DNA from 2 places in the Bradyrhizobium sp. CCGB01 genome. Region 2 is predicted to be linked to the other one. Evidence: riboswitches for the same ligand, from Rfam matches in the RefSeq annotation. Region 2 holds a riboswitch; the other holds the start of a gene.
The links. Region 2 has a riboswitch for S-adenosylmethionine ahead of NLM25_RS40875 (homoserine O-acetyltransferase). Riboswitches for the same ligand answer to the same signal wherever they lie in the genome.
Positions count from the first base shown of each region.

Region 1: it holds a riboswitch for S-adenosylmethionine, as region 2 does, so the genes downstream of both, NLM25_RS42490 (O-succinylhomoserine sulfhydrylase) here and NLM25_RS40875 (homoserine O-acetyltransferase) in region 2, are expected to answer to the same signal.

Region 1 is NZ_JANADK010000001.1:9,012,068-9,015,493, reverse strand. It holds gene NLM25_RS42495 (SGNH/GDSL hydrolase family protein) at 1-787, shown strand, start outside; gene NLM25_RS42490 (O-succinylhomoserine sulfhydrylase) at 920-2,107, opposite strand; SAM riboswitch at 2,182-2,261, opposite strand; gene NLM25_RS42485 (2'-deoxycytidine 5'-triphosphate deaminase) at 2,342-3,426, shown strand, end outside.
Region 2 is NZ_JANADK010000001.1:8,685,908-8,689,333, reverse strand. It holds gene hisC (histidinol-phosphate transaminase) at 1-338, opposite strand, end outside; gene NLM25_RS40880 (chorismate mutase) at 372-1,220, opposite strand; SAM riboswitch at 1,427-1,506, shown strand; gene NLM25_RS40875 (homoserine O-acetyltransferase) at 1,599-2,801, shown strand; gene metW (methionine biosynthesis protein MetW) at 2,817-3,426, shown strand, end outside.

The DNA of each region.
Region 1 (3,426 bases), 330 kb from region 2:
GACCGCGCGCGCCATCGACAAGGTGAAGCAGGTCGCGAAATCCGCCGGCGACATTTTCAGCCGCGTGCCCTGCCTTGCGCCGAAGGGCGGCTCGAAGACGATGGGCTCGCTGCCGCATGTCGCGGGCAAGCTCGTCGCCGGAAAGCCCGTCGTCATCGTCGCGTTCGGCTCGTCGTCGACGGCAGGCTATGGCGCGACCTCACCCGATTTCAACTATCCGAACCGTCTCGCCGCGCAGCTGCGCCGGCAATATCCGACCGCCGACATCACCGTCATCAATGCCGGTGTCGGCGGCGAGGACGCGCCCGAGATGATGAAGCGCCTCCAGAAGGAGGTGATCGACGTGCATCCGGATCTCGTGATCTGGCAGGTCGGCACCAACGCCGTGCTGCGCAATCTCGATCCCGGCGACACTGCAAAACTGGTCGAGGACGGCATCTCCCGCATCCAGGCTGCCGGCGGCGCCGATATCGTGCTGGTCGATCCGCAATACTCTCCGGCGGTCAATCAGCGTCCCGAGAGCGCCGGCAAGATGGTGAAGCTGCTCGGCAAGGTCGCCGAGCTCCGTCACGTCGGCATCTTCCCGCGCTTCGAGGTGATGCGAGACTGGCACGAGACGCAGGCGATCCCGATGGAGAGCTTCGTCATCGCCGACGGCCTGCACATGAACGATTGGGGCTACGCCTGCTTCGCCCAGCTCCTCGGCGACGACATCATCCGCTCCGTCGGCCAGATCAAGCTCGGCGTGAATGTCCCTGCGGACGTGCGGACGTACCGGCCGATGTAGGCACGGTGCCGTAGGGTGGGTTAGGCGAAGCCGTAACCCACCATGCTTCAGCGATCGCCGAACGAAGTTGGTGGATTACGCCGGCGGACTGCGCTTCGCGCAGCCGCGGGCTAATCCACCCTACGAAGCGATTCACGCCTTCTCCAGCGCGGCCGTCAGATCCTCGATCAGATCATCCGGATGCTCGAGCCCTGCCGAGAGACGGATGAAACCCTCGCTGATGCCGAGCGCGGCGCGGTCTTCCGGCTTGAGGCGCTGGTGCGTCGTCGTCGCCGGATGCGTGACGAGGCTCTTGGCATCGCCGAGATTGTTCGAGATCTTGGCAAGCTTGAGCTCGTTGAGCACGCGGAACGCGGCAGCCTTGCCGCCCTTCACCTCGAAGCCGACCAGCGTCGAGCCGCCGCGCATCTGCTTCTTCACCAGCGCTGCCTGCGGATGATCGGCGCGGCCGGGATAGACCAGCCGGGAAATCTTGGGATGGCTCGCCAGCACGTCGGCGATCCGCGCTGCGCTGTCGGTCTGCGCGCGCACGCGCACGCCGAGCGTCTCCAGGCCCTTGAGCAGGACCCAGGCGTTGAACGGCGAGATCGACGGGCCGGTCTGGCGCATGAAATTGTGGATGTGATCGGCGATGAAGGCTTCCGAGGACAGGATGATGCCGCCCAGACACCGGCCCTGGCCGTCGATGTGCTTGGTCGCGGAATAGACCACCACGTCGGCGCCGAGCGCGAGCGGGCTCTGCCAGATCGGCGTCGCGAACACGTTGTCGACGACGAGCCGTGCGCCGCCCTTGTGCGCGATCTCGGCAATCCCGGGGATGTCGAGCACGTCGAGCGTCGGGTTGGTCGGGCTCTCAAGGAAAAACGTCTTGGTGTTCGGCCTCAAGGCACGCTGCCACTGGTCGAGGTCGAGGCCATCGACCAGCGTGGTCTTGATGCCGTAGCGCGGCAGCAGGTCCTGAATGACGTAGAGGCACGAGCCGAACAGGGCGCGGGAGGCGACCACGTGATCGCCGGCCTTGAGCGGCGCCAGGATCGCGGTCGTCACCGCGGCCATGCCGGTTGCCGCCGAGCGGGCGGCCTCGGCGCCTTCGAGCTCGATCATGCGGCGCTCGAACATCGCGATGGTCGGGTTGGAGTAGCGCGAATAGATGAAGCCGGGGTCCTCGCCCTTGAACCGCGCCTCGCACTCCTCGGCGCTGTTGTAGACGTAGCCCTGGGTCAGGAACAGCGCCTCCGACGTCTCGCCATATTGCGAGCGCAGGGTGCCGGAATGGACCAGGCGGGTTTCGGGACGGTAGTTGGCGGTCGACTTCGACATAGGTACCTCCGACATGACCGTCTCGTCGAAAACGGTCACAAAAAAACCGGCCTGGATAACACCACGGGCCGGGATCACAGAGGTCCCCGGCCTGTTTAGCGACTTATTTAACGTGGCTGCAAGCCGGCCGGCTCAAATCACCACGGGATAAGTCATGCTCATATTCCGCAATGCCCTTTCCGTCAAGACGTCCATCGGTTAGCCGTAAAACGCTAGTATTTCCCGCATGTCGGGATGCGTTTGACCCCTGATGAGGACCCCCTGTTGACGTTCACGGTCGCCGCCGACGCCAATGGTATCCTGCCCGACCGCATGATCGCGGCGATGGCGGAGGCGGGGCTCATTCTGCCGGCCTACGACTTCGTCGAAAGCCAGATCCAGCCGGCGAGCCTCGATCTTCGCCTCGGCGACATCGCCTACCGCGTCCGTGCCAGCTTCCTGCCCGGGCCGGGTGCGACCGTTGCCGAGCGCATCGACGAATTGAAGCTGCACGAGTTCAGCCTCACCGACGGTGCGGTGCTGGAGACCAACTGCGTCTACATCGTGCCACTGCTCGAGAGCTTGGCGCTGCCGCCGGAGATCGTCGCGGCGGCGAACCCGAAAAGCTCCACCGGCCGGCTCGACGTCTTCACCCGCGTCATCGCCGACGGCACCCGCCGCTTCGACATGATCGGCGCCGGCTATCACGGCCCGCTCTACGCCGAGATCAGCCCGAAGACGTTCCCGGTGCTGGTCAGCGAGGGCTCGCGCCTGAGCCAGGTGCGCTTCCGCACCGGAGATGCCATCCTCAACATCGACGAGCTCGAGGCGCTGCACGCGACCGAGCGTCTCGTCGATCTCGCCGATGCCGATCTCACCGGCGGCGTCGCCGTCTCCGTTGACCTCTCCGGCGAGAAGGCCAACGGCTTCGTCGGTTACCGCGCCAAGCGCCACACCGGCGTCGTCGATGTCGATCGCCGCGCCGGCTATGCGGTGGAAGATTTCTGGGAGCCGATCTCGGCGCGTCCCGACGGTAGCCTGATCCTCGACCCCGGCGAGTTCTACATCCTCGCCTCCAAGGAAGCCGTGCAGGTGCCGCCCGATTACGCCGCGGAGATGGTGCCGTTCGATCCCCTGGTCGGTGAATTCCGCGTGCACTATGCCGGCTTCTTCGATCCTGGCTTCGGCTACGCCGGTGCGGGCGGGCAGGGCGCGCGCGCCGTGCTTGAAGTGCGCTCGCGCGAGGTGCCGTTCATCCTCGAGCACGGCCAGATCGTCGGCCGCCTCGTCTACGAGAAGATGCTGGCACGCCCCGACGCGATGTACGGCCAGCGCATCGG
Region 2 (3,426 bases):
CCGTGGGTGGTCGAGATCGCCTCGTCGCCCTGGCTGAGATAGGTGTGAGCGAGCAGATTGAGGATCTCGTCCGAGCCGGCGCCGCAGATGATGCGGTTGGGGTCGAGCCCGAACGAGCGGCCGATCGCTTCGCGCAGCACGCGCGAGGTCCCTTCCGGATAATCTTCCAGATGCGCCGCCACGTTCTTGAACGCCTCGATCGCCTTCGGCGAAGGCCCGAACGGCGTCTCGTTGGCCGAGAGCTTGAACACCTTGCGGCCCGGCTCGGCGACCGGGCTCTTGCCGGGCGTGTAGGGCGCAATATCGAGAATGCCGGGATTCGGCACGGGGCGGGACATCTTCAACTCCGGATAGGCTGGGCTGCTCGTGACTTACGATTTCGGCCCGGTCGGGGGCACCGTATAGCGCGTTGCGTGGCTGCCGACGAGGGCCGTGGAGCGCACCGAGGCCCCCGCTTCGATCAAGGCAGCCTTGATTTTCTCGATGCTGGTCGCGCTCGTGACCGAGACCAGCAATGCCGCGCCGTCAAAGGCGGTATCGGGCACCGCCACGATCTCGGCGAGCGGCGAGAGCGTCCGCGCGACCTCGGCGTTCCACCCGGACACGCGCACGCTGAAGGTCTCGACCTCGGTCACCAGGGCGCTGTCGGCGACGCGCGAGATCGCGAACACCGGCAGTGCGGCCGGATGGTCGGCGCGCTCGACGAAGGGCATCCGCGCAATGATCTTCGGCGCACCGTTGGCTTCCAGCTCCAGCCACCACGGCGTGCGGCTCGAGGTTGCCGAGACCAGCGCAAGGTCGCCCTTGGATTTCGCCACCGCCTCGACCGCCGCCTGCGCGCTGAAATGCGCGACGTAAGGCACGGTGAAGCCGAAATGGAAGCGCGCGGAATCGCGCATCGCGGGCTCGTTCACCGAGATGTCGGCATGCACGGAGAACGGCGCCTGGACATAGGTGAACGTGGAGATGATGACGCGCCAGATGCTCTCGACCGTGTCGAGCGGCAGGATGCCGCGATGGCGCTGCACGAGGTCACGCATCATGGCGGCCTCGCGCGCCGGGCGGAACGCCGAGCCGACCTCCTGGGTCTGCTTCACCTGGATCAGGCGGTCGATGATGTCGCCGCGCTGCATCAGCAGGCGATGCATGCCCTCGTCGATCGCGTCGATCTCCTTGCGCAATTCCTGGAGCGATGGTGGCGCGGGCGGACGTTGGGACATATCTGACAGGGGCTGTTGAGAGGCGTTTTAATGCGGGTTGGGCCAAGTCGTTTGGTAGGGTCGGACCCGCTGCGGTCGATGTCCTGATTAGGCAGTCAGGACGGCGAAAGCAAAGAGAAATGACGGCCTGTTTGGCTGATGAGACCGAGATGAAATTGGCTGATCCGGGCCGTGACTTGACGAAAACCGTCCAAGACAGTAGTTTTTGCCTGTTCCGTGGTCATTTGAGCCGGCCGGCTTGCAGCCACGTTAAAAAACTCGCTAAACAGGCCGGGGACCCTTTCGATCCCGGCCGAACCTATCGTTCAGGCCGGGTTTTTCATGGCCTGATGTCAGCGGCGGCTTAACAGCCGGTCGCAAACGAGGTCGATGTCAGAGATGGGTGGCGTCAAGTCCGTACCGAGCCCCGCGATCAGCGCCGACGATCGGTCGCATGAGGTGGATCATCCGAGTTCGCAGGTTGCGCAGTTCGGCGCCGACCAGCCGCTGCGGCTCGATTGCGGCGTCGATCTCTCCCCGTTCCAGATTGCCTATCAGACCTATGGCGAGCTCAACGCCGATCGCTCCAACGCGGTCCTGATCTGCCATGCGCTGACGGGCGATCAGCATGTCGCCAACGTGCATCCCGTCACCGGCAAGTCCGGCTGGTGGGAGACGCTGGTCGGTCCCGGCCGACCTCTTGATCCTCAACAATACTTCATCATTTGCGCCAACGTGATCGGCGGCTGCATGGGCTCGACCGGGCCGGCCTCGATCAATCCCGCGACCGGCAAGGTGTGGGGCCTGGATTTCCCTGTGATCACCATCCCCGACATGGTGCGCGCGCAGGCAATGCTGATCGACCGTCTCGGCATCGACACGCTGTTTGCGGTGGTCGGCGGCTCGATGGGCGGCATGCAGGTGCTGCAATGGACCGCGGCCTATCCCAAGCGCGTGTACTCCGCACTCGCAATCGCCTGTTCGACGCGGCACTCGGCGCAGAACATCGCCTTCCACGAGCTCGGCCGCCAGGCGGTGATGGCCGATCCCGACTGGCACAACGGCCGCTACACGGACCAGGGCATCCATCCGCATCGCGGACTTGCGGTCGCACGCATGGCCGCGCACATCACCTATCTGTCGGACGCCGCGCTGCATCGTAAGTTCGGCCGCCGCATGCAGGACCGCGAGCTGCCGACCTTCTCGTTCGACGCTGATTTCCAGGTCGAGTCCTATCTGCGCTACCAGGGCTCGTCCTTCGTCGAGCGGTTCGACGCCAACGCCTATCTCTATCTGACCCGCGCGATGGATTATTTCGACATCGCCGGCGACCATGGCGGCGTGCTGGCGAAAGCGTTCGCGGGCATCGAGACGCGCTTCTGCGTGGTCTCCTTCACCAGCGACTGGCTGTTTCCGACCTCGGAATCGCGCGCGCTGGTGCATGCGCTGAATGCGTCGAGCGCGCGGGTGTCGTTCGCCGAGATCGAGACCGATCGCGGCCATGACGCCTTCCTGCTCGACGTGCCCGAATTCTTCGATATCGCCCGCGCCTTCCTGCAATCGGCAGGGAAAGCGCGCGGGCTCACCGGCAAGAATGACTGACAGGGACGGCTAGCGATGTCTGCACAGGAAGTGTTGCCGCTGGGCGGCGTTGCGACGGAGCAATCCGGCCAGTATCGCGCCGACCATCTGCTGGTCGCCGAGATGGTCAAGCCCGGTTCGAAAGTGCTCGACGTCGGCTGCGGCGAGGGCGACCTGCTCCAGCTTCTGGAGACCCGCGGCATCGACGGTCGCGGCATCGAGCTGTCGCGCGAGGGCGTCAACCGCTGCGTCGCCAAGGGCCTCGCGGTGGTGCAGGGCGATGCCGACACCGATCTCGTCAATTATCCCGACGATGCCTTCGATTACGTCATCCTGTCGCAGACGCTGCAAGCGACGCGACAGCCGCGGGTCGTGCTGGAGAATCTGCTGCGCATCGGCCGCCGCGCCATCGTGTCGTTCCCGAATTTCGGCTTCTGGAAGATGCGGCTCCAGCTCCTGATCGGCGGCCACATGCCGCGCACCGAGAACCTGCCCGCGACCTGGTACGACACCGCCAATATCCATTTCTGCACCATCAAGGACTTCGTCGAGCTCTGCGATGCGATCGGTGTCAAGATGGAGCGCGCCGAGGCGCTGGACCTCTACGGCCGTCCGCTGCGGCTGCGATTGCCGTGGTGGGTGTGGA